DNA from 3 places in the Thioalkalivibrio sulfidiphilus HL-EbGr7 genome. Region 3 is predicted to be linked to each of the others. Evidence: predicted binding sites of a transcription regulator. Region 3 holds the regulator's gene; each other region holds the start of a gene.

Region 1 (10,010 bases), 1.1 Mb from region 3:
GAACACAAGGCTCAGGCCGGCGAGGAGCATGGACATCGCAAATCGCATTTCGGGTCTCCCTTGTTGAGGACTGTCATCACTCGGTCAGAATGCTGTCAGGACACTAGCGTACCTTCACACGTACCAGTTCCTTGCCGTCCTTGTCCACCATGTGGACCGCGCAGGCGAGACAGGGATCGAAGCTGTGAATGGTGCGCAGGATCTCGAGCGGCTGATGGGTGTCGTGCAGCTGGTGGTTGTCCATGAGCGCGGCCTCGTAGGGGCCGAACTGGCCCTGGGCGTCCCGGGGGCCGGCGTTCCAGGTGCTGGGCACCACCGCCTGGTAGTTACTGAGCTTGCCATTCTCGATCACCGACCAGTGGGCCAGGGCGCCGCGGGGCGCCTCCATGTAGCCCACGCCCTTGCGCACCTTGTGTTCCCGGTGCCAGGTGGAGGGGTCCCAGAGATCATGGTTGTGGGTCCGGAGATCCCCGGCGCGGATGTTGGCCATGAGGTTGTCGTACCAGGTCATCATCTGGTCGGCGACGATCTTGCTCTCAAGCGTCCGGGCGGCGGTGCGGCCCATGGTGGAGAACAGGGCCTCCAGCGGCAGGTCCAGGGTCTTCAGGGCATAGCCCGCCAGTTCGCGGGTGGGCTCGTGGCCGTTGGCGTACATCATCAGGACCCGCGCGAGCGGCCCCACCTCCATGGGCTTGCCGCGCCAGCGGGGGGACTTGAGCCAGGAATAGCTGGCCTCCACGTCCAGGTGCTGGTAAGGGGGCTTGGGCCCCGTGTAGTTGAGCTTTGTCTCGCCCTGGTAGGGGTGCAGGCCCGAGTCCTTGCCGGTGCTGTAGTCGTACCAGGAGTGGGAGACGAACTCCTGGATCTGCTCCGGATCGTTCAGGTCCATGGGATGGATGCGGGACAGGTCCCGGTCCAGGATCACGCCCGCGGGCACCAGGTAGGTGGCGGGATCGTCCAGGCCCTGCTCCGGGAAATCCCCGTAGGTGAGGAAATTGCCGGTGCCTTCGCCGCGCCTGAACCAGTCCTTGTAGAAACCCGCAATGGCGAGCGTGTCCGGCAGGTAGACCTGGTCCACGAAGCTGCGCATCTGTCCGATGATGTCGCGCACCTGAGCCAGGCCCACGTCGTTGATGGCGGTGCCGCCGCGACTGCCGTCGCCGCCGGTGCTGATGGCGGACGGTGCGCCGCCCACCAGGAAGTTGGGGTGCGGGTTCTTGCCGCCGAAGATGGCGTGCAGCTTGGCCACGTCCCGCTGCCAGGCCAGTGCGTCCAGGTAGTGGGCCAGCGCCATGAGGTTGGCCTCCGGCGGCAGCTTGTAGGCGGGATGTCCCCAGTAGCCGTTGGCGAAGATCCCCAGCTGTCCGGATTCCACGAACTCCTTGACCCGCTTCTGCACGTCGGCGAAGTGGCCCGGGGATGAACGGGGGTAGCTGCTCAGCGACTGGGCCAGTTCCGAGGTGGCCCTGGGGTCGGCCTTGAGCGCGGAGACCACGTCCACCCAGTCCAGGGCGTGCAGGTGATAGAAGTGCATCACGTGGTCGTGCACGTACTGGGCGCCGATCATGAGATTGCGGATCAGCTGGGCATTGGGCGGGATCGGATAGTCCAGGGCATCCTCCACCGAGCGCACCGAGGCGATGCCATGCACCAGGGTGCACACACCGCAGATGCGTTGGGCGAAGGCCCAGGCATCCCGGGGGTCGCGGCCGGTGAGGATGGTCTCAATGCCGCGCACCATGGTGCCGGAGCTGGAGGCATGGGTGATGTTGCCGTGCTCGTCCGCCTCGGCCTCAATGCGCAGGTGGCCCTCGATGCGGGTGACAGGATCGACGACGATACGTTCTGTGCTCATTTAAGCTGTAACCCTGGTTGATGAATTAGAAGTGCGCATGTCTTGTTGGCTTCTGATCAGTGCTCGACCAGGTTGTCCGCCACCAGCTCCAGCAGGCTGTGCATGGTCTTGTCCCAGTGAAAGTGTGCCTGGCTGTCGTCGAAGTTCTGGCGACAGTTGGAACAGCTGGTGAGCAGCACCTCGGCGCCGGTCCTGTCGATCTGCGCCATCTTGATCTCGAAGGTCTTGTAACGCAGCGGGTCGGCCCGGTGGATGGTGATGACGCCGCCCCCGCCGCCACAGCACCAGTTGTAGTCACCGGCGTTGTCCATCTCGCGCAGTTCCACGCCCAGCGCCTTGAGCACATCCCGGGGCGCCTGGGTCGCGCCGCCGCGCCGTGAGACCTGGCAGGGGTCGTGGAAGGTCGCCGACTTGTCCACCTTCCTGAGCTTGAGGCGGCCGCTGTTGACCTGTTCGGCGAGGAACTCTGAAACGTGCAGCACCTTGAAGGGCAGCTTCTCGCCCAGCAGGTTGGCTGCCTGCCAGCGCAGCGCGCCGTAGGCATGGCCGCACTCGGGCAGGATCACCGTGTGTGCGCCGCATTGCTTCGCGGCATCCACGATCTTGCGGCTCATGTCCCGTTGCCAGGCGGTGTTGCCGGACAGCAGACCGAAGTTGGTGGCCTCGTAGCCGTCGGTGCGGAAGGTCCAGTCAAGCCCCAGGTGATTCATCACCTTGGCGATGGCCGCCATGGACTCGGGATATTTCTGGATCTCGATGGAGGACATGGTGAGCACCACGTCGGCCCTGTCCTTGTCGATGAACATCTCCACCTCGTGTTCATCGCCCATCCATTCCACCCGCTCCTCGAACACGCTCGGGGTGGCGCCGAGCGGGCTGCCTTCCCTCTGGGCGCGTTCCGCCACCGACCACAACTCGTGGGGCACGATGCCCGCCTGGAACATGCCATGCCGGGCCTGGCCCACCAGGGTGGCGATGTCGATGCCCATGGGGCAGATCATGGTGCACCTGCCGCACATGGTGCAGGAGTCGTAGATGAGTTCCTGCCATTCCTTGAGTTCCGCCGTCGTGACCTTCTTCTTCAGGCTCAGCAGGCGGTAGACCAGGGAGAAGGGGCCGGCCTCACGCTTGTAGGCCTGCTTGAAGGGTTCCAGCTTCCAGATGGGGGTGTAGCGGGGGTCTTCGGTCTGCACGTAGAAATGGCAGGCCTCAGCGCACTGGCCGCAGTGGATGCAGGACTCCATGTAGGTGGCGGCGGTGGCGCCGAAGTCCTTGACGAAGTTCACCATGGCCGCATGCACCCGGGCCTCGTCCGGCGTGTCGCCCTGCACGTCGTAGCGCTGTTCGGGCTTGCGCACGCCGATGCGGGCGGACTCGAGATCCAGGGGATGCTTCTGATCCAGGTCTGCGGTGCTCATGTGCGTGCTCCCCGGCGCGCGAACAGCGCGCCCGTGGTACCCCGGCTGAGAAACACCAGGAAGGCGTGGCCCAGTTTGCCGAAGGGCAGCCAGGCGAACAGCAGCCACACGCTCAGCAGGTGAACCGCCAGCAGGGTCTCGTAGCGCAGGCCGAAGCCCACGTCGGCCACGGCCATGAGCCCCGTCACCAGCGGCGCCACGGTGATCATCCAGCTAAAGTAGTCGTCGAAGTTGGAGATCAGGCGCAGCACGGGGCTGGTCAGGCGCCTGACCAGCAGGGCCACCAGGGAGAACAGGGTGACCACCGCCGCCACCGAGATCACCGCATTGGGCAGTGCCGGCCACTGGAAGCCCAGGATGCTCTCGAACCACAGGATGTGGGGCTGATAGGCGAACACCACGATGGCGAGCCCGATGTGGAAGGTGTAACCCAGCAGGTTGGAGTACAGCACCCGGGAGCGGAACGCTTTGGCCGGCACCGAGCGGCTGAAGATGGTACGCAAGGCGCCTGCCATCTGGCCGTGGCTTCGGGGCTCGGAGAGGTCCGGTTTGCGCTTGAGGAACACGATGCCTGCGATGCGCCAGCAGGTGCCCAGCACCAGGAGAATCAGCGCCCATTGCATGGCGGGGCCGCGCGCGAATTCCAGCAGGTCCATGGCATCACCCCTTCTTGATGATGTCGGACTGGCGCGCCCGGGAGAGCATGGCGCTGCCGATGCCCACCGTGGTGCCGACCACCGCCGCCGCGGCGATGCCTTCGGCGCTGCCCCAGCGGCCGGTGGAGAGCGGCGCGTAGAAGCTGCCCTTGTCCCAGAAGTCGGGTTCCGAGCAGCCGATGCAGCCGTGGCCGGACTGGATGGGGAAGGTGAGGTTCTGGTTCCACTTGGTGGTGGCACAGGCGTTGTGCACCACCGGACCCTTGCAGCCCAGTTCGTACAGGCACCAGCCGTTGCGGGCGCCCTCGTCGTCGAAGCGCTTGGCGAACTGGCCGCGCCGGTAGAAGGGGCGCCGGTAGCAGCGGTCGTGGATGGTGTCGCCGAAGAAGGCGATCGGCCGGTTCAGGTGATCCATGTCCGGCAGACGGCCGAAGGTGAGGAAGTTGGCGATCACGCCGGTCATCACTTCCGGGATGGGCGGGCAGCCCGGCACGTTGATCACCGGCTTGTCCTTGATGATGTCCGTGACCGCAGCAGCGCCGGTGGGATTGGGGTGGGCCTTGGGGAGCCCGCCGTAGGCCGCGCAGGTGCCCACGCTGATGAGGGCCGCGGCACCCTCGGCCACGTGCCTCAGGGTGTCCAGGTTGGTCTCGCCCGCGACGGTGGAATAGACGCCGCCGTCCTTGAGCGGGATGGAGCCGTCCACGATCACCAGGTACTTGCCCCAGTGTTCCTTCATGGCCGCTTCGCGGGCCGCCTCGGCCTGGTGGCCGGCGGCCGCCTGCAGGGCGTGCTGGTAGTCCAGGGAGATGAAATCGAAGATCAGGGATTCGAGCGAGGGTGCGTAGGAGCGGGTCAGGGACTCCACGCAACCGGTGCACTCCTGGAAGGACAGCCAGATCACCGACTGGCGCCGGGCCTTGGCCAGGGCCTCCGCCATCACCGGCGCCATGGTCGCGGGCAGGGCCATGCTGGATGCCACGGCGGCGCAGAACTTGAGGAAGGTGCGTCGGCTCATGCCGCGTCGGCGCAGTTCCTCGCTCAGTGTTTCCGGTGTCTTGCCCTGATGCATAACCGCCTCCTGTGAGCCGGCCTCAGTCGGGTGGTGGGTTGTCTGTCTGTGGTTTCCTGTCGTTCAGTGCCTCGCCGAGACGCTCAAGCGCGTCGGCGATGTCCTCGGGGTGGGTGGGCGCGATGGCCGGCACCCGGGCGATCTCGATGTGCGTGAGCGCCGTACTGCCGAGCAGGTTCTGGTAGTCGATCCACCAGACGCCCCCGTAGGCGGTCTCGTAGGCCTCGGTGGGCCCGGCGGCCTCCACGGTCATGCTGACCTCGCCCCTGCCCAGGGCCTCCCTGAGCTGGCGCCGGTCGGCCTCGGTCAGGGGCAGGCCCTTGAGGTCGATGGTGTGACTCTCGCTCCGCTCGTGGAGATTGACCAGGTGGGCGTGGATCTCCCGCAACAGCGCATCGGCCATGCCCGTGATCACGTCCTCGCCGTCGAACTCGGGCGCTTCGATCCTGACCGGGATGCCGTCGAGGCCGCTCATGGCTTCCAGCGCTCCAGCAGGCCTTGCACCGCTTGGCAGGCCCGGGGGATGGCGGCTGCGACGGCGGGGGAGGGTGTGTTGCCCCAGTCCATCACCCCGGGCTGGATGCCCACCAGGGCGCGGCGGGCGGGCAGTCGGCCTTCCAGGCTTGAAATGGCCAGCAGGTCACGCAGGCTGACTTCATGCACGCTGGTCTTGCGGCCGTTGCCGACGAAGTCGTCCATGTCCGCTCCCTCGAACACCCGCACGGTGCCGGGCGCAGCGTCCAGCTGGGCGGTGTCGACCACGATGAGGGCAGCCGCCTCGCCAATGGGGCCTGCCAGGGTGAAGCTCAGGGTGCCGCCGTCCATGTAGTCCACCCGGGGCGTATCGGGGGCCAGTCGCACCAGCGTTTCAATGACATGAACACCCACCCCCTCGTCCTGCAGCAGGGTGTTGCCAAGACCCAGGACCAGGGTCCTGGCGGTGTCTTCTATCACGGGGTAGGCCTGGGCCTGCAAGGGACGGCTTCCTGCGCGGATGATCGATGGATTAGATACTAGCAGCGGTTTTTAACTTCGCTAGTGATCTGGAGCAATTCCTTGGTGGAGAGTTTCGCGAATCGCCAGGGTCGTGAATTGGCCTTCAAAAAACAGGGTTTCTCGCCAGGACGCGAAGACGCCAAGAAAGGCATTCTTAAATTGAATTGCTTTTCTTGGCGTCTTCGCGTCTTGGCGAGAGATCAGGCCTTGTGCTCTTGATCGACAAAACTCCATGGTCTCTAATGGACGCTGACCATTCCGTCAGGGTAGCCCCGCCATGTGTCTCGGGATCCCCATGCGTATCGTCGAGATCGATCGATTCAACGCCCGCTGCGAGGCCAAGGGCGTGGAGCGCACCGTGAGCCTGTTCCTGCTCCAGGACGAACCCCTCGAACCCGGCGATCACGTGATGGTCCACGTGGGCTATGCCATCCAGAAGATGAGCGAGGCGGACGCCCGCACCGCCTGGGATCTCTACGACGAGATGCTCCTCGTGGAAGGCAGAAGGATGAAGGATGAAGGATGAGGCGTAAGGCGTAAGGCGTAAGGCGTAAGGCGTAAGGCGGATGAAGCATGCATGAACTTGCCGTTTGTCAGTCCGTGATCCGCCAGGCGGAGGCCGTTGCCCGGGAGCATGGCGCGCGCGGCATCACCCGGATCCGGTTGCGGATCGGTGTGCTGTCCGGGGTGGAGCCGGAACTGCTGGCGCGGGCCTTCCCCCTGGCCCAGGCGGGCACGCTGGCCGAAGGCGCAAGCCTGGAGATGGAATCGCTGCCCGTACGGGTGGTGTGCAACCGCTGCGAGGCGGAGTCGGAGGTGCCCGCCAACCGGCTGCTGTGCGGTGTGTGCGGCGACTGGCAGACCCGGGTCATCAGCGGCGAGGAGATGCTGCTGGAGAGCCTGGAGCTTGTGACGGCAGAGGAGGGCGAACATGTGTGACACCTGCGGCTGCAACATCACCCCGGGCAACCGGCACCTGGTGATCAGCGGCAGGCTCTCGACGACCGACAACGGCCAATCAGCCGTCAAGGTGCTGCAGGGCCTGCTGCATGAGAACGACCGCCAGGCCGCCCACAACCGCGCCCACTTCGACAGCCGTGGCGTGCTGTGCATCAACCTCATGTCCTCGCCCGGCGCCGGCAAGACGGCCCTGCTGGAGGCCACCCTCCAGGCCCTGGGGGATGAACTGCGCATCGCGGTGATCGAGGGGGACCTGGAGACGGAGAACGATGCCGAGCGCATCCGCCGCCACGGCGTCCCCGCCGTCCAGATCACCACCGGCACTGCCTGCCACCTGGATGCGCACATGGTCCACGATGCCCTGCATCAGCTGGATCTCTCGGGCCTTGACCTGGTGTTCATCGAGAACGTGGGCAACCTGGTGTGCCCGGCGAGCTTTGATCTCGGCCATCACCGCAACGTCACCCTGCTGTCGGTCACCGAGGGCGACGACAAGCCGGCCAAGTACCCGGTGATGTTCCGCGCCGCCGATCTCATGCTGCTCACCAAGACCGACCTGCTGCCGGTGCTGGACGATTTCGACTGTGACGCCGCCGAGACCGCGTTGCGCAACCTGGCCAACCCGGCGCCGGTGATCCGGGTGTCGAGCAAAAATGGCGCCGGCATGGACGCCTGGCTGGACTGGCTGCGCGACGAGATCCGGACTCAGCGCGATCGCCTTGAAGAGGGCCGAAGCGCCCGTCCGGCGGTGCAGCCCGACGGCGCCCGCCTGCATGCCCACGCCCATCATCAGCACACCGAATGAGCCAGGACGCCCGCCAGTGGCTTGAGCGCATCCGATCCCTGGATCTGCCTCCCCGGGTGCGCATCATGAACGTCTGCGGCGGGCATGAGCGCTCCATCACTTTGGCGGGGCTGCGCTCCGCGCTGCCGCCATCCATCGAACTGATCCCCGGTCCAGGTTGCCCGGTGTGCGTCTGTCCCGAGGAGGACATCTACCAGGCCATCCAGCTGGCGCTGCACGAAGACGTCACGCTGGTGGCCTTCGGTGACATGTTGCGGGTGCCGGTCAACGTGAAGAAGAGCGAGGCGCGCTCCCTGGTGGAGGCCCAGGCGGCGGGTGCCGACGTGCGTCCCATCGCCTCGCCCACCGAGGCGGTGAGCATCGCCCGTGACCATCCGGATCGGGCCGTGGTGTTCTTCGCCGCCGGCTTCGAGACCACCACCGCGCCGGTGGCGGCCATGCTGGCCGAGGGCGTGCCGGAGAATCTCTCGGTGCTGCTCTCCGGGCGCCGGACCTGGCCGGCGGTGGCCATGCTGCTGGAATCCGAGAGCCCTGGCTTCGACGCGCTTATCGCCCCGGGCCACGTGTCCACGGTCATGGGTCCCGAGGAATGGGACTTCGTGGTGGAACGCCACCACATGCCCGCCGCCGTGGCGGGGTTCACCCCCGAGAGTCTGCTGGCGGCCACCTACTCGGTGCTGCGTCAGCACATCTCCGGCGAGTATTTCCTGGACAACTGCTATCCGGGCGTGGTGCGTCCGGGCGGCAATCCCACGGCACGGCGGCAAATGGAACGGGTACTGGACGTGGTGGATGCCAACTGGCGCGGTGTGGGTGTAATCCCGGACTCCGGCTTCGAGCTCACAGCCGAACTGGCCGCCCACAATGCCCGGCGGCTGTTCCCGTCCTACCAGGATGCCGCCCGCAGGCGGGCCGGCCAGATGCCCCCGGGTTGTGATTGTGCCAGGGTGGTTCTGGGACGTATCTATCCTGACGAATGCCGCCTCTACGGCAAGGCCTGCACGCCGCGCAACCCGGTCGGGCCGTGCATGGTCTCCGACGAGGGGGCGTGCCGCATCTGGTGGGCCGGGGGTGTTCGGCAGCAGAGGCCGCGTGTCGCCTGAGACCCGCCGCCTGCGCATCGGCGGGCAGGTGCAGGGGGTGGGTTTTCGTCCCTTCGTCTACCGCCAGGCCCTGAGCCTCGGCATTCGCGGCTGGGTGCAGAACCGCACCGGCGAGGTGCTCATTGAGGCGAGCGGCGAGCCGGATCTTCTAAAGACCTTTCTTCACCGCCTGTTGTACGAGGCGCCGCCGCTGGCACGTCCACGGCTCATGGAACAGCAGCAACTCTCCCAGGCATCCGCGAGCGATTTCCGCATCCTTCCCAGCGATGCCGGGGCACCGCCCCGCGTCCATGTGCCGCCCGATTTCTTCACCTGCGATGCCTGTCTGGGCGAACTCGCCGATCCCGCTGCGCGCCGGCATCGCTATCCGTTCATCAACTGCACCCAGTGCGGACCCCGCTACACCCTGATCCGGGCACTGCCCTACGACCGGGCCAACACCGCCATGGCCGGTTTCCACCTGTGCGAGGCCTGTGGCGCCGAGTACCGGTCGCCCGCGGACCGGCGCTTCCACGCCGAGCCCCTGGCCTGTCCGGTCTGTGGGCCGACGCTGACGTACAAGGGTCCCGAAGGGGCGGCCTCGGGCAACGAGGCGGCCCTGGCCGCCTGCGTCGCCGCCCTGAAGGCGGGACGCATCGTGGCGGTCAAGGGCGTGGGCGGTTACCACCTGCTGTGTGATGCCACCGATCCTGCCGTGGTCGCGCGCCTGCGTGAACGCAAGCACCGGCCCCACAAACCGCTGGCCGTGCTGTTTCCCTGGGAGGGCGATGACGGTCTCGCGTCGCTGCGCCGGCATGCCCATCCAGGCGATGCCGAGGCGGCCCTGCTGACAGGGCCCGAACGGCCCATCGTCCTGGTGACGCTGAAGGCGGACCTTGGTCTGGCCAAGGGCATCGCGCCCGGGCTGTCCGAAGTCGGCGCCATGCTCCCCTACAGTCCCCTGCATCACCTGCTCAGCCGGGACTTTGGCGCGCCACTGGTGGCCACCTCCGCGAACCGTTCCGGTGAGCCGGTGTTCATCGCGGCCGCCGAGGTGGAGGCGGCGCTCGGTTCGGTGGCCGATGCCTTCCTGCACCACGATCGTGACATCCTTCGGCCTGCCGATGACAGCGTCATGAGGGTGATTGGAGGACGCGGGCGGCGCC
Region 2 (10,010 bases), 1.0 Mb from region 3:
GTACCAGACCCGCTCGGTGACCTGGATGGGCTTGAGGATCTCGTCCAGCTCATCGGCCTGGACGGTGGTGAACAGCGCGGCCAGTACGGCCAGCGCGGCAAGGAATCGGACCATAGGAAGCACTCCGGCAGGGTGACATTCGATGTGCCGAATATATTCCCCCGGATCCCGTGCCGTCAAAGCCCGTCATTCGGAACGGGAATGCCCATCTTTCGCAAAGTCGCCCAGACAAGAAGTCACTCTGTGCCGATCAGAACGACCCGCCCTGGCCCTGGCGAGAGATCGATGCAGATCAGGACCAGCCGTCGTTGCGGCGGCGCCAGCGGATGCGGGTCAGGATGATGCCCAGCAGGATACTGCCCACAGTGACGCCGGCACCGACCATGAACCACTCCCGCTGCTCGGTCTGTTTCACCTCGGCCAGCTCCCGCTCCAGGGTCTCGGCCCGGGTGCGCGTCTGACCCAGCAGGCCTCGCAGGCGCTCGTTGTCCTCGGCCAGCTCCAGGGGCCGGGCGGCGGCCTGGCGCAGGTTCTCCATCTCGGTGGCCAGGCGTTCCAGCTCGGACTGGGTCTGCCGCACCTGGCCCAGGGCCTCGTCACGCTCGCCGCGCAGGGCCTGGATCTGGCCCTGCAGCTCTCCCCGCTGATCGCGCAGGGTCGCGAGCTGACGCTCCACCTGGGCGAGTCGATCCCGGGCATGGGGCTGGTTGGCGAGGTTGCTGCCTTCCAGCCAGCCCTCGGTGCCCTCCTGGGTGCGGATCAGCACGTAGCCGTCCTCGTCCCGCTGCAGCACCTCCACCCGGGCGCCGCTGGGCACAAAACGCATGATGCGGTGCTGGAAGGTCTTGCCGGAACGGATGGCCACGTTGAGGTCGTCGCTGATATAGGCGGTCTCCGCGTGCAAGGCGGCGGAGAACAGGAGCAGGCAGAGCAGCAGCACAACGGACTTCACGCGGAGACCTCCGGCATGGACTGAGGAAAATCGCCACATTCTACGTGCCCCTGCCCGCAGGCTGCCGTGCGAAAGTCACATAACACGGCGCAACGGAACGGTTTTCAGGACTGTTACAATCGGCGCGAATCCATTCCAGAGAGTCCGCGCCATGAGCACAGACGACGATTACCGCCCGCCCCTGGCGGATTATTTCGACAGCCTGGAGCAGCGCTACGGCGAGGGCTTCAACTTCGAGAAGCTGAGCGACGAGGAACTGACGGAACTGGAGCGTCTGGGACGCGATGCCGTGGAGCGTGACCCGAAGGTGAGCGCCGTGGAGAAACAGAACCTGGGCATGCTGCTCAGGCTGGTGAACCTGGTGCGGGAAAAGCGGGCACGCTGAGGCGCGATTCGGAATTCAAAATTCAAGATTCAAGATTCAAGATTCAAGATTCAAGATTCAAGATTCAAGATTCAAGATTCAAAGGAAGAGACAGTGGTTGCCCTCCCTTTGAATCTTGAATTTTGAATGTTGAATTGGCCTTTTAGAAGCGCAGACCGCCGCCGACCATCAGGACCCAGGGGTCGATGTCCACGTCGACCTTGACGGTATCGGCGCCAGCGCGAATGGTCGCGGTGGTGTCGATCGCGATGTAGTAGGCACTGGCGCCCACGAACCAGCGATCGTTCACATCAAAATCCATCCCTGCCTGCAAGGCCCAGCCCCAGGAGTCCTTGAGGCTCACGTCCGCACCCGCGAAGTTACCTTTGCCTTTTTCGTCGAAGAAGGTGGTGTAGTTGATGCCCGCACCCACATAGGGACGCCACTGACCGAAGTCCGAGAAGTGATACTGCAGAGACACGGTGGGCGGCAGGTGCTTGATGGTGGCAATAGTACCCTCCCCCTGCAAACTCCCCTTGCCCTTCACGTCATGGGAAAACGGGGTGGCCGCGAGCACCTCGACACCCAGGTTCGGCGTCATCATGTAGGTGAAGCTGATCCCGAGCGCAACGCCATTATCCACCTCAACCCCAGAACCCGCGATAGCAGTGCCGTTCGCGCTGACAGCCCCACTATCATCATTGGGCATCACCCAGGTCGGCCCGAAGCGCACCAGCATATCGCCCTGATCCAGGGCCATGGCAGGGGCGGCGGAAAGGGCCAGGCAGCCGGCGGCTGCGAACGCTTGCCATTTTTTCATGATTGCATCTCCCCTCTGAAGGAGTTGTTGGAATCCGTGTGCCACCGTCTTTGGCGGTGCGCATGGATTAACGCTAACCCTTCCCCGTTCACCAACAATTGATTGGGATCAAGAAACATAAGCAAAACCTGAATCGAGCCGATAAACCTTGACCCATGCACTGCTGCGCTATGCTTGAAGCAGATCACCCCGGGAGAATGCGCCATGACTGACCCTCTCACCCCCGTGGGCCTCAGCCCCCAGGAGGCCCACGACCTGGTCCACGACAACCCTCGCGCCCTGCTGGTGGACGTGCGCTCCACCATGGAATTCCTGTTCGTGGGGCATCCGATGGGGGCCATCCACATCCCCTGGATGGACGAGCCGGACTGGACCATCAACCCGCACTTCGTCACCGAGGTGCGCAAGCTGCTGCTGGGCGGGGTGTTGTGCGAAGGGCCGGAGGACTGCGCGCCGGTGGTGCTCATCTGCCGCAGCGGCAAACGCTCCAAGGAGGCCGGCCGCGCCCTGCTGGAGGCCGGTATCCGGAAGGTATTCAACGTGAACGAGGGTTTCGAGGGGGACCTGGACGAACAGCACCACCGCTCAACCAAGGGCGGCTGGCGCTATCACGGGCTGCCGTGGGAGCAGTGTTGATTGAAGGTAGAAGGGTGAATTTGGAAGTGGGAAATAAATCAAGGCCGTTCAGCTCGCCCCAACCCTCTGCCTGAGAGTAGAGGGAGTTGGTTTAATTCACACTTCCCAATTCACACTTCGTACTTCCATTCCCACTTCCCAATTCAGCCTTCCAACTTCAGCCCCCGACCGTTGGCCTTCTGCCGAACCAGTGCCTCAAGCTTCACCGGCACGAAGATCAGCAGCCCGTAGATCACCGCCACCAGGGCAGCGATCCAGCGCACCAGCCTGCCCGCCAGGCCCAGGGCAAACCCCAGCAGGTGCAGGGCAAGGGCTGCAAGCATGCCGAGCACGGCCCGGCCGTGGCGCAGGCAGGAGTCCAGCACCACGGCGCTCAAGGCCAGCAGCAGGGGCAGGAGCACGCCCATCACCATCTGGGTCAGGGTGGGAATCCACTGGGTCGCGGCCATCACGGGATCCGGCTCGCCGGACATGATAAGGGCCAGCCACTGGTCACGGCCCAGGAGCATGTCCCGGGAGAAGGCCAGCGCCCCCTGCAGGCTCGCCACCACCGCCAGCACCAGCAGACCGGCCCAGAACAACCGCGCCCGGCCACGCTGGTCCAGGGTCCCCAAGGCGGACACCAGGCCGCTCATCCGCCGGGTCTCGGTCATCAGCAGGCCCGCGGCGATGCCCAGGGCGATGAGCACGCCCGCGGCCACGGAGGCCAGCGGCCAGGGACCCAGGGTTTCGGTCATGCCGAAACTCTCCGCCATGGGGCGCTGGATCAGATAAAAGCTCGTCGCCGCCGCCACGGCCATGAGACCCAGCAACAGCAGGCCCAGCAGGGTTCGACCGATGGCCCCGACACCGAGACCCGCATCCAGCTCCGGGCCGCCATCGGCCAAGGCCCGTTCCCGGGACAGCACCTCGTCCACCTGACGGCTGCGTGCGGTCACCCCCTGGATGGCCTGTTCCACGCCCCGCAGCCGCTCGCCCAGGGCACGCCAGGCGGGCAGCATGTCCCGCAACAGTTCCAGGCGCTTGCGGCTGGCCGCCTGGTATTGCTCCAGGGAGGCGCGACTGGCCCGCTGCAGACCGTCATGGATGTCTTCCAGCACCCGCGCCACCGCGGGATCCCCCTGGGGCGGGTTGGCGGCCAGGTCCGCCACGGTGCGCAGCCAGGCCGGTTCCGGCGGAGGCACGTCCTCGGTGGCGTGATAGTCCCGCTCCAGGCGCTGGATCTGGGTATGCAGGCTGTGTTGCAGGACCGGATAACCCCCCAGGTCCCGGTTCACCCGGTCATGCAGGCCGCGCAGCTCCCGGTACAGGCGCTGGTCCAGACGCTCCCGCTCCAGCCAGCGCAGGTACAGGCGCTGGCGGCGGTCCATCCAGCGGGCCGCGGCGCGCACCGAGCGGGCGCTGTAGCGCAGCATCCGGTCCACCCCGCCCAGCACGGTCGCGGCCAGGGGCTCGATCCAGCGCCGGCCGGCGTAGAGCACCACCACCAGCAGCACCAGCCAGATGATCAGAGACACCGGCAACGATTCGGCCCACAGGCCAAGCAGGGCTTCAGCGGACATGCAGACTCCTTGTTCTTGTGTGTTCCATGGGAAGAGGCCTCCCACCGCCCCGTCACCGGGGCCCCATCGGTTCGCGCACAGATCCCATTAAAGAATTCCCGCGCGCTGCCGTAAAGCATAACAGGGGGAACAGACCACCGCCCTCACGGAGAGCCCGGACCATGCACAGCAGCGAACTGACCCACGACCGCATCACCAGCCCCGCCTACCGGGAGATCCCGGAGATGACTGCCGGCGCGGCCATCCTGGGCTTTCTGCCCGCCTTCCGGGACCTGGACAGCCAGGAAACCCACCTCTCGGTGAACCTGGACGGCAGCCTGTCCGCCGTGCACCTGCTGGACAGCCTGCCGGATCACTGGGTGGTTGAACGGGACGAGGAAGGCCGCATCACTGCGCTCAAGGAAGGCATCATCGCGGGCTTCATGCGCCATGGGCGCTTCTTCACCCGGGCGGAGCTGGCGCGGCTGCCGTGGGATGGATGAAAGCGCAGAGACAAGAGACAAGATCCAAGAGGCAAGTTGAAACCCGCTCTGTGCCTTGTGTCCAAGGCCATAATCCGGTCCAATAGGCGGCTTTCTGACTGTGACCGGATGCCTTCATGCGCGTAGAAAGTTTCGATCGTGACCAGCTCCTGAAATGCGGCCATGGGGAGATGTTCGGCCCCGGCAACGCCCAGTTGCCCGTGCCCAACATGCTCATGATGGATCGCATCACGCGCATCGCCGACGAGGGCGGAGCCTTCGGCAAGGGCGAGATGAAGGCCGAGCTGGACATCCACCCGGACCTCTGGTTCTTCGAATGCCACTTCCCCGGCGACCCGGTGATGCCCGGCTGCCTGGGCCTTGACGCCATGTGGCAGCTGGTGGGTTTCTACCTGGCCTGGCTGGGCAACCCGGGCCGCGGACGGGCCCTGGGAGTGGGCGAGGTGAAGTTCACCGGCCAGGTGCTGCCCAGGGCGAAGAAGGTCACCTACCAGGTGGATGTGAAGCGCATCATCACCCGCAAGCTGATCCTGGGGATCTCCGACGGCACCGTGAGCGTCGACGGCCGTGAAATCTACACCGCCAAGGACCTGCGCGTCGGCCTGTTCACCTCCACCGACAATTTTTGAACCCGGCTGACCCTGAAATCCTGTAGGCCGGATAAGCGCAGCGCATCCGGCCTACAGCGAGCGCCGTAGGTCGGGCGTTACAGCCCGCCCTGGTAGGCGACCTTCCAGCCCGCGTACTGATCCACCAGGGCGTCCATGTCATCCTCGTCGAATTCCCGCAGGCCGCTGAGTACCAGCTTCTTGGCGCCGGTGCCCACCTGGGCGCCGTCGGCGCGGATGCCGAAACGCAGGCTCACGTCGCCCCGCTTGCCGCTCACCACCAGGCTGGCATCCACCAGTTCCAGCTGTGGCGCAACGAAGTCCAGGTGCTTGAGATCGAAGCTCATGCCCTCGTAGATCACCAGCGGGCGTTCCGGGTTGATCATCACGCCGTGCTCGCGCATCAGCGGCACCAGGACGCCGGGGAAGGTCTGGCCGGAGAAGGCCACGTAGCCGCGGGTGAAGCCTTCCACCAGCCCCGGATCGCGGCTCACGGCGCCTTCCCGGTCCACGTTCAGATAGCCCTTGCCGGTGGTGTCCTCAACCGCGAAGGCAGGCGCGTCGGTCTCGGGGAAACGCAGACCCACCCCGGCGCCCACCATGCCCGTGAAGCTGAAGGCCATGCGCCGGTTCAGGCCGTAGCGGTCCAGCACCAGGGAGAACAGCAGGTCTCCCGGCACCACGAAGCGCTTGGCATCCGGGTTGTGGATGGGGTTGAAATCGCCGGCGATCTCCTTGGCAAAGCGACTGCCCTGCTCGGCACTGATGGTCACCAGGCCGTTGGCGCTGGCATGAAAGGGGGCAAGGAACATGGCTGACCTTCGTGAATACGCATGAATCCCGGGGCAAATCGCCGGACCGGGCATTCTATACCTTCCCGGCGCCGCCGGCATGCCTGGCCAGGACATTGCACCAGGGATCGTGATGATCGTGACCTCAGCGCCTGTCTCTCCCTGTCAGCCTTCCTGAACAGTATAGGGCGGGCCGTACCCGCCATCAGCCGCAGGTTCACGGTCGGCAGGCGGCCACGGGCCGCCCTATGCAAGCGGGACAGAGTGCGAGACCGCAAGCACCTCGGCAGGCCGGCGGCTGCCTGGGTGCATGGTCCGGGCCAGGCGGGTGCTCAGGCCCCCGAACCACTCAGGCTGAACAGGTGCCAGAGCATGTAACCGCCATAGACCGCCAGCAGCATGCCCGCCAGCAGTGTGATCGGGCGCGGCCCCTTCTCGACGGGAATCTCCCGGCCCTCCCGACGCAGACGCCGATGCCACAGGAAGCGCCGGACGCGCCACCAGGCAAACCAGATCAGGGCCAGCAATGTGAGGAACTTGAGCATCCGGATAAAACCTCGCGCCCTTCGGGACGGGACGGGCAGGGGCACAATGATAAGCTATCGACCGGATCGCATCACACGAGGGCACCGGCTTGGGTCAGCACAGGCAAGGCGTTGTGCAGCGGCTGAGCGCCTACTGGAACTGCCCCCCGGTGATGCGCCCCGCCTCATCCAGATGCGCAAAGTAGCGGCTGTTGTTCATGCGGTATTCCCGGGTGGCGATGTCACCGGGCAGCACCAGCAGCACGTCGGGATAGACCCTGCGGAAGTCCTCAGGACCTGGGCGCGTTGCGATGAACTGCTCGAAGGCGGCCATGTCCGTGACGAACCCGCCGCGAGGCTCGGGCAGGACGGTCTCGCCACCCTGGGACTGCATCTGGGCACAGGCCGCGAGCAGCAGGAGCACGGCCAGCGACAAGACCATTCTTTTCAACAGCATCGTTCCACCTCCGTTCATCGGTCCATGACGATCATAGACAGCGACACCTGAACACACCATGAGCACGCACAACAAGCGCTGGTATCTGCGCCACCCGGTGGTAGTCATCGTGCTGGCGCAGCTGTTCGGCACCTCGCTGTGGTTCAGCGTCAACGGCGTGGCCCTGTCTCTGGAGCGCGAGACCGGGCTCACGGATGCCGGGCTGGGTCTGCTCACCGTGGCCGTGCAGGCAGGTTTCATCACCGGCACCCTGCTGCTGGCCATCACCGGGCTGGCCGACCGCTTCCCTGCCAGCCGGCTGTTCGCCGCGGCTGCCGTGAGCGGCGCTGTCATCAATGCCGCCTTCATCCCCGTCGCCGGCGACTTCAGCCTCGCGATGGCCCTGCGCTTTGCCACCGGCCTGTGCCTGGCCGGCATCTACCCCCTGGGCATGAAGCTGGTGGTGAGCTGGACACCCCGGCACGCGGGCCTGGCCCTGGGTTGGCTGGTGGGCATGCTCACCCTGGGCACCGCCCTGCCCCACCTGTTGCGCGGCGCCACCCTGGAACTGCCCTGGCAGGCACCGCTGCTGCTCGCCTCCCTGCTGGCCCTGTTCGCCGCCGTGATGGTGCGCGCCCTGGGCGATGGCCCGCACCTGCCCGCCACCGCCTCCGGCGGACGGCCCTGGTCCGGGCTCGCGGCATTCCGGCGCCGCCCGTTCCGTGCCGCCGCCCTGGGCTATTTCGGCCATTGCTGGGAGTTGTATGCCTTCTGGACCCTGGCGCCGCTGCTGGTATTGCGGGAACTCGGGCGTCTGGACCTTTCCCCGCAGTGGATGCCCTGGCTGGCCTTCGGCGTCATCGGCATCGGCGCGCTGGGTTGCGTGCTGGGCGGGCGGCTAAGCCGCAGCCAGGGCAGCCTGCGCGTGGCCCGGGTCGCCCTCGGCGTGTCCGGTGCCCTGTGCCTCATCTATCCGCTGCTCGGTGAGGCCGCACCGCTCCTGCTGCTGGGTCTGCTGTTCCTCTGGGGCCTCACGGTCATCGCCGACTCCCCCCAGTTCACCACCCTCGCCTCCCTGAGCGCGCCCCGGGACCGCCTGGGTGCTGCCCTGGCCATGATGAACGCCGTGGGCTTTGCCCTCACGCTGCCGTCCATCGCGCTGGTCATGCACCTGTGGGGTGATTGGCAGCTGCTGGTGCTGTGGCTCCTGCTGCCGGGACCGGCACTGGGGATCTGGGCAATGAGCCGGGCACGGGCAGTGGATTATCAGACCCAGCGCTGAGACACAAAAAAGCCCGGCCGATGCGCATCGGCCGGGCTCGTCATGCAGGTCCTACCGACTCAATCCTGGCGGGAGGTGACCTCCAGCAGGTGATAGCCGAACTGGGTCTTCACCGGCCCCTGCACGGTGTTAACCGGCGCGGAGAACACCACCCGGTCGAACTCCGGCACCATCTGGCCGCGGCCGAAACGGCCCAGCTCACCGCCCTGCTGCCCGGAGGGGCAGGAGGAGTATTCCTTGGCCAGGGCGGCGAAATCCTCGCCGGCCTCGATGCGGGCCTTCAGTTCATTGCAGAGTTCCTCGGAGTCCACCAGCAGGTGGCGGGCGCTTGCCATGGCCATATGTCTGTCCTCTATTGATTGAATGTCCGGGGCGATTATCCCGGACCGGGGCCGCCCTGGAAACCCGCCGTTGCCCTGACTCAGGGATGATTCCAGATGATCAGCGTCGCACCCGCCATCACCAGCACGCCGCCGATGGCGGCGCTGGGCGTGACATGCACCTGGCGAAACAGGAGCCAGGTGAACAGCACCACGAACAGGGGATAGGTGATCTCGATCAGGCTGGCGAGCGTCGCGTTGCGGCCGCCGATAGCCAGGAACAGCATCACCGTGGCGGCCAGGCTGGTGACCGACAGGAGCAGAATGCGCGCCCGGTCCGGCCAGTCCATGGAGGCCAGCACCAGGGCATCCCGCCACAGGGTGTCGCGAAACACCAGGGCCACCACCAGCACCGGCAGGACCGTCAGCACCAGCACCGTGACCAGGGACACGCGCTTGAGCGCATGTTCCAGCAGGGGATAGTGGATACCCCACAACAGGGCCGCGCCGAGACCGGCCGCATACCAGGGCAGTGTATTCATGGTGTTGATCCTGTGCTCAGACCTGGCGGCACTATAACGAAACCGGGACCGTGCGGGAGCCCCTGCGATGAGTGCAAGAGCCTGTGCTCTCGCGGAGGCGCAGAGGCGCGGGGAAAAGCGCTTTGAATTTTTCCTCCGTGTCCCCGTGGCTCCGTGAGAGGACGGAGTTTTGACTTGATCCGGGAGAAAACCAATTTTCTCTCACGGAGCCACGGGGACACGGAGAGAGCCATTCAAAATAATTTCTTGGCGTCTTGGCGAGAGATCGCATTGTTTTTCTCAGCGCCTCTGCGCCTCCGCGAGAGAAGAGCCTTTCCGGATCAGGGCGCAGCCGGATCGAGCCATTCCAGCAGGTAGTAGAGGTACTGCCCCTCCGAGGACTTGGAGGGCCCGAGCACCTGGGCGGCGAACTGCCGGGCGGCGGGATCGGCGGCATTGAGGGCCGCCTCGGCGGATTCCATCAGTTGCACGCAGCCGGCAGGAAAGCGCTTGCGGGCACGGGCCGGCATGTACACCACCGCGTAGCGGGGCGTGGAGACGCCGGTTTCGGGATCGGGAGGGACAAGTCCGCGCATGGGTCGAGCCTACGGCATCGGCGCGCGTTCGTCATCTATCTTGAACGTTGAAAGGATGATTCTCTCGCGGAGGCGCGGAGGCGCAGAGAAAAGCGCTTTGAATTTTTCCTCCGTGT
Region 3 (10,010 bases):
TTCCATGACCCTGCCCCGATCCCGTTTCACCCCCCTGATGCTCATCACAGCCCTGTGCCTGTTCCCGGCCGTCACCCAGGCCGCGGAGTCCGGGCCGCCGGACTGGCTGCCCGCCCTGGACACGGTCTGGCTGGCGGTGGCCGCCGCCCTGGTGTTCTTCATGCAGGCGGGTTTCGCCCTGCTGGAGAGCGGCATGTCCCGGGCCAAGAACGCCGTCAACGTGGTGATGAAGAACTACGTGGACGTGTGCCTGGGGAGCCTGGCCTTCTGGCTGGTGGGTTACGGGCTGATGTTCGGCTTCAACCCCACCGGTTGGTTCGGCCAGTCCCATTTCGCCCTGATCGGCGCCGAGAACGGCGACTACATGGCCCTGCTGTTCCAGACCATGTTCGCCGCCACCGCCGTGACCATCGCCAGCGGTGCCATGGCCGAGCGCACCCGCTACCAGGCCTACCTGCTGGGTGCGGTGCTGATCACCGCCATCATCTATCCCGTGTACGGCAGCTGGGCCTGGGGCGGCGCCCACGGCGGCGAGGGCTGGCTGGCCAGCCTCGGTTTCATCGACTTCGCCGGCTCCACGGTGGTGCATTCCATCGGAGGCTGGGTGGCCCTGGCGGGTGTGCTGGTGCTGGGGCCGCGCCTGGGGCGTTTCGGCCCCAACGGCGAGCGCCGGCCCATCCATGGCCACAACCTCACCCAGGTGGCCCTGGGCGGCTTCATCCTCTGGGTGGGCTGGTTCGGCTTCAACGGTGGCAGCACCGGCGGCGCCGATGTTTCCATCGGCCTGATCAACCTCAACACCCACCTCTCGGCGGCAGCGGGCGCCGCCGGCGCACTGATCCTGCTGGCCATCCTGCGACAGCCGGTGCTGCTTACCACCACGGTGAATGCCTCCATCGGTGGCCTGGTGGGCATCACCGCCGGCGCCGCCACCATGGACCCGCACTTCGCCGTGGTCACCGGCCTGGTCTCGGGCATGATCGTGGTGGCGGGCACGCGCCTGCTGGAGTCCCTGGGCCTGGACGACGTGGTGGGCGCGGTCTCGGCCCACGGCCTGGCCGGCGCCTGGGGCACCCTGGCGGCGGGCCTGTTCCTGGCCGGCGACCTGTTCAACCCCATGCAGGTGGCGGTGCAGTTGATCGGCATCCTGGCCGGCTTCCTGTGGGCCTTCCCCATGGCCCTGCTGATGTACTTCCTGATCGACCGCACCGTGGGCCTGCGCGCCTCCACGGTGGACGAGCAGCGGGGTCTCGACTTCAGCGAGCACTACGAGATCGGCTATCCGGAGTTCCAGGCCGATGTCCTGCACAAGGGCAAGGGGTGAGCGTCATGGCCGTGGACAGCAGGGAATTGCGTCGCCGCCGCCGCGCCATCTACACCGGACTGTGCTCCCTCATGGACGAGGCCGCCGCCCGTGAGGGGCTGGGCCTCTGGGAGCGGGAGTTCTCGGACAAGCCCGTCTATGCCCTGCACGACTTCCTGGCGCGCATCTGCCGGCAGGCCGGGCAGGAGGCGCGGCGCGGCGAACTGCACCGGGCCCTGGTACGCGCCCTGTCCCTGGACGAAGCGGACCTGGCCCCGGACCCGGGTCCCTCGGACCGGGGTGCCGTCCCGGCGGCCAGTGCCTCACCGCCCCCGCCAGCGGGGGCCATGACCGTGTTCGAGTCCATGTACGGCACGATCATGGAGGGGCTCGTGCAGCGGCAGGTGGAGACCGGGGTGCGGGTGCGGGTGCTGCAGCGCCTTGTGGGCCTGGGTCTGCCGGCGGGCCTGCGCGGGCAGGTGACCGACTGGATCACGGGGGAGGCGTCCCAGCTGCCGCAGGCCGTGGGCCTGGAGGGCCTGCGCGGCCTGTTGCACCTGACCTACGTGGCCGCCTGCGAGGAAGTGGGGCCCGTGAGCGCGGACAGGCTGCTGGCGGAGGCGGTCAGGGTGACGGAGAAGCTGGGTGAGGCGGAGGTGTTTTCGCCGAGAGCGCTGCTTTGAAGGCAATTCAAAATTCAAGATTCAAAATTCAAAGGGGGAGGTGACCTTTTCTTTGAATTTTGAATCTTGAACTTTGAATTGCCCCTATCAGCCTCCCCGGCCGCCTTTTTCAAGGGTTTCAGGGCCGTGGGCGCCGGCCATCTGGTGCATGCCTTCCATGTCGATCAGCTGCACCAGCTTGCGGTTGACCTCCAGCAGGCCGAGCTGCTGGAAGCGGGTGAACAGCCGGCTGACCGTCTCCACCGCCAGGCCCAGGTAGTTGGCGATGTCGTTGCGGGACATGGTCAGGTTGAATTCCTGGCGGGAGAAGCCCCGTTCGCCGAAGCGCTTGGACAGGCTCAGCAGGAAGGCGGCCAGGCGCGCCTCCGAGGACTTCTTGCCCAGGAGGGTCATCAGGTGTTCGTCGAACTGGATCTCCCGGCTCATGATGCGGAACAACTGACGTTGCAGGCCTGGCACCTGGCCGGCCAGGTCCTCGAGCCTGTCGTAGGGGATCTCGCACACGGAGGTGGTTTCCAGGGCCCGGGCGGTGCAGGGGTGGATGCCGTCGCTGATGGCATCCAGACCCAGGAGTTCGCCGGGCAGGTGGAAGCCGGTGACCTGTTCCAGGCCGTCGTCGCTGATGGAGGAGGTCTTCACGGAGCCGGCACGCACCGCGTACAGGGCCTGCATGCGGTCGCCGGGGCGGTACAGGTACTCGCCCCGCTGCAGAGGCCGGCGGCGGTTGATGATGCGCTCCAGCGCGTCCAGTTCCTGGTCACTGACCCCCATGGGGATGCACAGGTCGTGGAGGCTGCAGTTGCTGCAGGCCTTTTTCAGGCCATGCAGATCGATGATATTGGACGTGGGCATGCGTGGTTCCCGTGGTGAGGAGGTGTCCCTGTACCTACCTTAACGCTCAAGATACCCGAAGGCTTCGCGGCCCTACAAGCAGCACGCCACTGCAAGCCGGACGGCGCGTGCCAGGGCCAACGGCTGTGATATGATCGCAGGTCGATCAATCCGCGGATTTATTGCACCCATGTCCGAGCGTATCGCCGAAGTCTCCCGGGACACCCTGGAAACCCAGATCCGGGTCCGTATCAACCTGGATGGTCAGGGCAAGGGCCAGTTCGACACCGGCCTGCCGTTCCTGGACCACATGCTCGACCAGGTGGCCCGGCACGGCGTGGTGGACCTGGAGATCGTTGCCAAGGGCGACCTGCATATCGACGCCCACCACACGGTGGAGGACATCGGCATCACCCTGGGCCAGGCCATGGCCAGGGCCCTGGGCGACAAGAAGGGCATCCGCCGCTACGGCCATGCCTACGTGCCCCTGGACGAGGCCCTGTCCCGGGTGGTGGTGGACTTCTCCGGCCGTCCCGGCCTGGAGTACCACGTGGACTACCCCCGGGCACGCATCGGCGACTTCGACGTGGACCTGTTCGGCGAGTTCTTCCAGGGCTTCGTCAACCACGCCGCCGTGACCCTGCACATCGACAACCTGCGCGGGCGCAACGCCCACCACGTGGCGGAGACCATCTTCAAGGCCTTCGGCCGTGCCCTGCGCATGGCCGCCGAACCGGACCCGCGCATGCAGGGCACCACCCCCTCCACCAAGGGCTCCCTGTAGGCCGCGACACCCGCATCCCGAGCAAGGCAGCGATCATGAACACCGTGGCAGTGGTCGATTACGGCATGGGCAACCTGCGCTCCGTGGTCAAGGCCCTGGAGCACGAGGCTCCGGCGGGCACCCGCGTGCTGCTCACCGACAGCCCCGGGGTCATCGCCGCCGCCGAGCGGGTGGTGTTCCCCGGCCAGGGCGCCGCCCGGGACTGCATGGCCGCGCTCACCGCCCGGGGCCTCGATGCCGTGCTGCGCCAGGCGGCCGCCAGCCGCCCGTTTCTGGGTATCTGCATGGGCATGCAGGTGCTGGTGGACTATAGTGAAGAGAACGGCGGCACCCCCTGCCTGGGCATCCTGCCCGGCAAGGTGCGGTTTTTCGGAACGGATCTGCGGGACGCCGGCAGCGGCGACCGCCTGAAGATTCCCCACATGGGCTGGAACCAGGTACATCAGGAAGGCGCGCATCCCCTGTGGCGGGACATCCCCCAGGACAGCCGCTTCTATTTCGTGCACAGCTATCACCTCGAGGCCGGCGACCCCGCCCTGGTGGCCGCCACCACCGAGTACGGCATCCGCTTCACCTCGGCCATTGCCAAGGACAACATCTTTGCCATCCAGTGCCACCCTGAGAAGAGCGCGGCCGCGGGCCTCACCCTGCTCAGGAACTTCATGCGCTGGGATGGGCAGCCACAGTCATGATCCCAGGAGACTCGAGCATGTTGGTGATTCCGGCCATTGACCTGAAGGATGGCAAGTGCGTGCGTCTGCGCCAGGGCAGGATGGACGACGCCACGGTGTTTTCCGACGACCCGGTGGAGGTGGCCGGTCGCTGGGTGGAGGCCGGGGCGCGCCGACTGCATATCGTGGACCTGGACGGGGCCATCTCCGGCGAGCCGCGCAATGCCGGCATCATCAGCGAGATCGTCGCCCGCTACCCGGACCTGCCGGTGCAGGTGGGCGGCGGCATCCGCGATGACGACACCGTGCAGGTGTATCTCGACGCCGGCGTGCAGTGGGTGATCATCGGCACCAAGGCGGTGAGTGCCCCCCACTTCGTCAATGACCTGTGCCTGGAATTCCCCGGCCACATCATCGTCGGCCTGGACGCCAAGGACGGCAAGGTGGCCATCGACGGCTGGTCCAAGCTCTCCAACCACGACGTGATCGACATGGCCATGCACTTCGAGCAGGACGGCGTGGCCGCCATCATCTACACCGATATCTCCCGGGACGGCATGATGCAGGGCGTGAACGTGGAATCCACGGTCAAGCTGGCCCAGGCCGTGCATGTACCGGTGATCGCCTCCGGCGGCGTCACCAACCTGGATGACATCCGCCGTCTGTGTGCCGTGAGCGAGGAGGGCATCGACGGCGTCATCGTCGGCCGCGCCCTCTACGAAGGCACCATCGACCTCGCCGAGGCTCAGAAACTGGCTGATCAGTAAGCCGGGCTCAGCCAGGCCTCGCGGTGCCAGATGCGAATTTCTTGCCTCTTGTCTCTATCAACTTGCCTCTAGCGCCTTAATCAATGCTCGCCAAACGCATCATCCCCTGTCTCGACGTCGACAACGGCCGCGTGGTCAAGGGTGTCAATTTCGTCGAGATCCGCGACGCCGGTGACCCGGTGGAGATCGCCCGGCGCTACGACGCCGAGGGCGCCGACGAGATCACCTTCCTGGACATCACCGCCAGCCACGACGAGCGCGAGACCATGGTGCACGTGGTGGAGCAGGTGGCCACCGAGGTGTTCATCCCCCTGACCGTGGGCGGCGGCATCCGGCGCATGGAGGACATCCGCCGCCTGCTCAATGCCGGCGCCGACAAGGTCTCCATCAACACCGCCGCGGTGTTCAACCCGGACTTCGTGCGCGAGGCCGCCGACAAGGTGGGTTCCCAGTGCATCGTGGTGGCCATCGACGCCAAGCGGGTCTCCGGCCCCGGCGAGGCGGATCGCTGGGAGATCTTCACCCACGGCGGGCGCAAGCCCACGGGCCTCGATGCGGTGGACTGGGCCCGGCGCATGGTCGAATGCGGCGCCGGCGAGATCCTGCTCACCAGCATGGACCGGGACGGCACCAAGTCCGGCTTCGACATCGAGCTGACCCGGGCGGTCTCCGATGCGGTGCGGGTGCCGGTGATCGCCTCCGGCGGTGTGGGCACCCTGCAGCACCTGGTGGACGGCGTCACCCGGGGGCATGCCGATGCGGTGCTGGCCGCCAGCATCTTCCACTTCGGCCAGCACACCGTGGGCGAGGCCAAGCAGTTCATGGCCGAGCAGGGCGTGGAGGTCAGGCTCTGACGGCCTGTACCCCGCGCCGGGCCACGATCCCCCGTGGTTTAAACTTTAACAATTAACGTATAAAGTCGAAGGCTCCGGCGCATTCCGCCGGCGAGAACAGCATGTCCCCAGACTGGCTAGACACGATTCACTGGAACCCGGATGGCCTGATTCCGGCCATCGCCCAGGAGACCGGCACCGGCAAGGTCCTGATGCTCGCCTGGATGAACCGGGAATCCCTGCAGCGCACCCTGGAGACCGGCGAGGCCGTATACTGGTCCCGCTCCCGGCAGCGTCTCTGGCACAAGGGCGAGAGCTCCGGCAACACCCAGCGGGTGGTGCAGATGCGCCTGGACTGCGACCGGGACACCCTGCTGCTGGAGGTGGAACAGCGCGGTGGCATCGCCTGCCACACCGGGCGCCACAACTGCTTCTACCATCGCTACCAGGATGGCGACTGGCAGGTGGTGGAGCCGGTGCTCAAGGACCCGGATCAGATGTACGGTGACAAGACATGAGCAGTGATCGGATCCTGGAAGAACTGGCGCGGGTGCTCGAGGCCCGCAAGCAGGCGGCACCGGACAGTTCCTACGTGGCCGGCCTGTATGCCAAGGGCCTGGACGCGATCCTGAAGAAGGTTGGGGAAGAGGCCACTGAGACCGTGGTGGCCGCCAAGAACGGGGACCCGGAGCAGATCGTCTACGAGACGGCGGATCTGTGGTTTCATTGCCTGGTGATGCTGGCCCATCAGGGCCTGGGTCCGGAGGCGGTGCTGGCCGAGCTGGGGCGGCGTTTCGGTGTCTCGGGCATTGAGGAAAAGGCCAGTCGGGCCAAGTAGCATTCATAACTATTACATATCGATTTAGAGACATACCGGAGAACGCAAATGGGTATCGGTGGCATCAGCATCTGGCAGCTCCTGATCATTCTGGTCATCGTCGTGCTTCTGTTCGGCACCAAGAAGCTGCGCAACATGGGCGGCGATCTGGGCAGCGCCATCAAGAATTTCCGCAAGTCCGTGCGTGACGGCGACGAGAAGGAGGGCGAGGAAGACACCACCGCCCGCCGCGAAATGGAAGACAAGACCGAAGGCCGGGTGATCGACGCCGAGGCCAAGAAGGAATCCGGCAAGGACAAGGAACGCCAGGCCTGATGTCGCGTGGTTGGCGGGCGCGCACCTGCGCGCCTGCCAACCCGTGACAGAGCACTGCCATGTTCGACGTCGGCTTCTGGGAAATCCTCGTAATCCTGGTGGTGGCCCTCCTGGTGGTGGGCCCCGACCGCCTGCCCGGCCTCGCCCGGGAGGTGGGCCTGTGGGTGCGCAAGATCCGTGGCTTTGTCACCAACGTGCGCGCCGACATCGAGCAGGAATTCCAGACCGACGAGCTGCGCAAACTGCTCAATGAGCAGAACAAGGAGATCAGCCAGCTCAAGGACATGATGAAGGAGACCGAGGACAGTCTGCGCCACGAGGTGGAGGAGACCTCCTACCTGGTCAAGTCCATCGAGAACGAGGTCAAGGACGTGCAGGAGGGCTTCGCCGAGGAGGGGGATTTCGGTGAGCAGGCCACCCGTCTGGTGAAACAGCGCAAGGCCGAGGCCGACACCGGCAAGGTGTCCGATGCCCAGCCGGCCGAGCAGGACACCCCGCCCGCCAAGGATCGTGATGAGCCCAAAGCCTGAGCAACCGGCACCCGGTGCCCAGGGGGAAGGCACCCTGCTGAGCCACCTGTTCGAGCTGCGCAATCGTCTGCTGCGCATGGTGCTCGCCATCCTGGTGGTGTTCCTGGCGCTGTTCCCCTTCGCCAACCAGATCTACACCGCCCTGGCCGACCCGCTGATGGTGCACCTGCCGGAAGGCAGCAGCATGATCGCCATCGAGGTGGCCGCGCCCTTCCTGATCCCCTTCAAGCTGGTGCTGCTGCTGGCGGTGGTGCTGACCATCCCCTACCTGCTGTACCAGCTGTGGGGCTTCGTCGCCCCGGGTCTCTACAAGCACGAGAAGCGCCTGGCCGCGCCGCTGGTGATCTCCAGCACCCTGCTGTTCTACACGGGCATGGCGTTCGCCTATTTCGTGGTCTTCCCGCTGATCTTCGCGTTTTTCACCAGCACCGCCCCGGAAGGGGTGGCGGTGATGACCGACATCGCCCGTTACCTGGATTTCGTGATCATGCTGTTCCTGGCCTTCGGCATCGCCTTCGAGATGCCGATCGCCACCATCCTGCTGGTGTCCCTGGGCGTGACCACGCCCGAGAAACTGGCCCAGAAGCGGCCCTACGTGATCATCGGCGTGTTCGTCATCGGCATGGTGCTCACCCCGCCGGACATCATCTCCCAGACCCTGCTGGCCCTGCCCATGTGGCTGCTGTTCGAGATCGGCCTGCTGTTGTCCCGCATCATGCAGCGGCGCCGCGCCAGGGAGGCTGCGGAGACCGGTGAGTCGGAGGCCCAGTATGACGACGCCGAGTGGAGCCAGGAGGACATCGACGAGGGTGTCTCCCGGCCCAAGCCGAGGCCCAATCCGCTGCGCGAACGGCATGCCGCCGCCAAGGCAGCCGCGGCTGCATCTGCCGCCGGCAGCGGTAGCGCCAAGTCCGATTCGGCCACCGGGGATGATGAGTACCGCCCCCTGAGCGACGCGGAAATGGACGCCGAGCTGGACCGTCTGGCCGATGAGGAGGCCCGAGGCTGGCAAGCCCCCGAGGACGACAAGAAGGGCGAGGGCGAGCAGAAGGATTCGGATCAGGGCGACCAGGACAAGCCCAGGGCTTAGCAGTGGCTAGTGGCTAGTCTCAAGTGGCAAGGAAAACCACCCCAGAGGCAGTTTGTTTGTATTTCCTTGCCACTAGCCACTAGCCACTAGCCACTAGCCACTAGCCACTTACCCACCCCTCACGCTCCAACAGCATCTGCTAAAATACCCCTCCCCGGCCCGGATCGATGCCTCTCCAGCGCTCCGTGCCCACCTGTCATTCATCGGACCCGGAACGACGCCCCATGAGCGAAGACCACAAGACGCCCCGCTGCCCCACCCTGCTCGTCATCATGGACGGTGTGGGCATCAACCCCAGCAAGATCAACAACGCCGTCGCGGAGGCGCGCACGCCGCGCCTGGATGAATACTTCTCCACCCACGTGCACACCACCCTGGACGCCTGCGGCCGGGCGGTGGGCCTGCCCGACGGGCAGATGGGCAACTCCGAGGTGGGGCATCTGACCCTGGGCTGCGGTTCCGTGGTGCGTCAGGACCTGGTGCGCATCGACGATGCCATTGCCGATGGCAGCTTCTTCGAGAATTCGGCGCTCAACGGCGCCGCCCAGGCTGCCAAGGCGGCGGATCGCCCCCTGCACCTGCTGGGCCTGGTGTCCGACGGCGGCGTGCACAGCCATGTGCGCCACCTGCAGGCCCTCATCCAGCTGTGTCAGCGCCTGGAGGTCAAGCCCCTGGTGCACATGATCACCGACGGCCGAGACACCGCGCCCAAATGCGCTGCCAATTACCTGGACGAACTGGAGCCCCTGCTGGCCGAGGCGGGCGGGCGCATCGCCACCGTGAGCGGGCGCTACTATGCCATGGACCGGGACAAGCGCTGGGATCGGACCAAGAAGGCCTTCGACGCCCTGGTGCACGGTGACGGCGAGCGCGCCGCGTCCGCCGCCGCGGCCATCGAGTCCGCCTATGCGGCGGGCGAGACCGACGAGTTCATCAAGCCCCGGGTGATCGACCCCGAGGGCATGCTCAGGCCCGGTGATGCCCTGGTGTTCTTCAATTTCCGCAACGACCGGCCCCGGCAGATGGCCGCCGCTCTGGGCATGGACGAGTTCGACGGTTTCGACCGGGGCGATTTCAAGCCCGTGTCCGTGACCTGTCTGACCGAGTACGACCCCCGCTTCCTGTCGCCCATCGGCTTCCCGCCGGAGCGCCCGTCCATCACCCTGGGCGAGGTGATCAGTACTGCCGGGATCCGCCAGTTCCACTGCGCGGAGACCGAGAAGTACGCCCACGTGACCTTTTTCTTCAACGGTGGCAAGGAAGAGCCCTTCGCCGGCGAAGACCGGGTCATGGTGCCCTCGCCGCCGGTGGCCACCTACGATGAACAGCCTGAGATGAGTGCGAGCGAGGTGGCCGACGAGACCA

Evidence for each region. The regulator FNR, encoded in region 3, switches genes on or off when oxygen is low (the NO sensors DNR and NnrR bind a similar motif). The targets are predictions, from matches to a motif close to TTGATNTANATCAA.
Region 1: the regulator FNR is predicted to act here: its motif matches at 6,040-6,053, upstream of TGR7_RS06360 (HyaD/HybD family hydrogenase maturation endopeptidase).
Region 2: the regulator FNR is predicted to act here: its motif matches at 2,235-2,248, upstream of TGR7_RS12730 (OmpW/AlkL family protein).

The regions. Positions count from the first base shown of each region.
Region 1 covers NC_011901.1:1,359,721-1,369,730, forward strand. The annotation lists gene TGR7_RS06330 (HupE/UreJ family protein) at 1-36, opposite strand, end outside; gene TGR7_RS06335 (nickel-dependent hydrogenase large subunit) at 104-1,855, opposite strand; gene TGR7_RS06340 ((Fe-S)-binding protein) at 1,912-3,273, opposite strand; gene TGR7_RS06345 (hypothetical protein) at 3,270-3,929, opposite strand; gene TGR7_RS06350 (hydrogenase small subunit) at 3,934-5,001, opposite strand; gene TGR7_RS06355 (hydrogenase expression/formation protein) at 5,024-5,476, opposite strand; gene TGR7_RS06360 (HyaD/HybD family hydrogenase maturation endopeptidase) at 5,473-5,976, opposite strand; gene TGR7_RS06365 (HypC/HybG/HupF family hydrogenase formation chaperone) at 6,275-6,523, shown strand; gene TGR7_RS06370 (hydrogenase maturation nickel metallochaperone HypA/HybF) at 6,571-6,936, shown strand; gene hypB (hydrogenase nickel incorporation protein HypB) at 6,929-7,762, shown strand; gene hypD (hydrogenase formation protein HypD) at 7,759-8,865, shown strand; gene hypF (carbamoyltransferase HypF) at 8,855-10,010, shown strand, end outside.
Region 2 covers NC_011901.1:2,675,390-2,685,399, forward strand. The annotation lists gene TGR7_RS12715 (MBL fold metallo-hydrolase) at 1-114, opposite strand, end outside; gene TGR7_RS12720 (TIGR04211 family SH3 domain-containing protein) at 293-952, opposite strand; gene TGR7_RS12725 (hypothetical protein) at 1,104-1,337, shown strand; gene TGR7_RS12730 (OmpW/AlkL family protein) at 1,480-2,136, opposite strand; gene TGR7_RS12735 (rhodanese-like domain-containing protein) at 2,341-2,772, shown strand; gene TGR7_RS12740 (hypothetical protein) at 2,916-4,334, opposite strand; gene TGR7_RS12745 (hypothetical protein) at 4,496-4,816, shown strand; gene fabA (3-hydroxyacyl-[acyl-carrier-protein] dehydratase FabA) at 4,933-5,445, shown strand; gene TGR7_RS12755 (DUF3581 domain-containing protein) at 5,523-6,236, opposite strand; gene TGR7_RS12760 (hypothetical protein) at 6,548-6,760, opposite strand; gene TGR7_RS12765 (hypothetical protein) at 6,891-7,196, opposite strand; gene TGR7_RS12770 (MFS transporter) at 7,255-8,457, shown strand; gene TGR7_RS12775 (peptidylprolyl isomerase) at 8,517-8,798, opposite strand; gene TGR7_RS12780 (EamA family transporter) at 8,879-9,319, opposite strand; gene TGR7_RS12785 (hypothetical protein) at 9,640-9,894, opposite strand.
Region 3 covers NC_011901.1:230,220-240,229, forward strand. The annotation lists gene TGR7_RS01040 (ammonium transporter) at 5-1,324, shown strand; gene TGR7_RS01045 (hypothetical protein) at 1,330-1,986, shown strand; gene fnr (fumarate/nitrate reduction transcriptional regulator Fnr) at 2,074-2,838, opposite strand; gene hisB (imidazoleglycerol-phosphate dehydratase HisB) at 3,008-3,601, shown strand; gene hisH (imidazole glycerol phosphate synthase subunit HisH) at 3,637-4,293, shown strand; gene hisA (1-(5-phosphoribosyl)-5-[(5-phosphoribosylamino)methylideneamino]imidazole-4-carboxamide isomerase) at 4,311-5,039, shown strand; gene hisF (imidazole glycerol phosphate synthase subunit HisF) at 5,123-5,893, shown strand; gene hisI (phosphoribosyl-AMP cyclohydrolase) at 5,995-6,390, shown strand; gene TGR7_RS01080 (phosphoribosyl-ATP diphosphatase) at 6,387-6,710, shown strand; gene tatA (Sec-independent protein translocase subunit TatA) at 6,759-7,025, shown strand; gene tatB (Sec-independent protein translocase protein TatB) at 7,085-7,555, shown strand; gene tatC (twin-arginine translocase subunit TatC) at 7,539-8,645, shown strand; gene gpmI (2,3-bisphosphoglycerate-independent phosphoglycerate mutase) at 8,870-10,010, shown strand, end outside.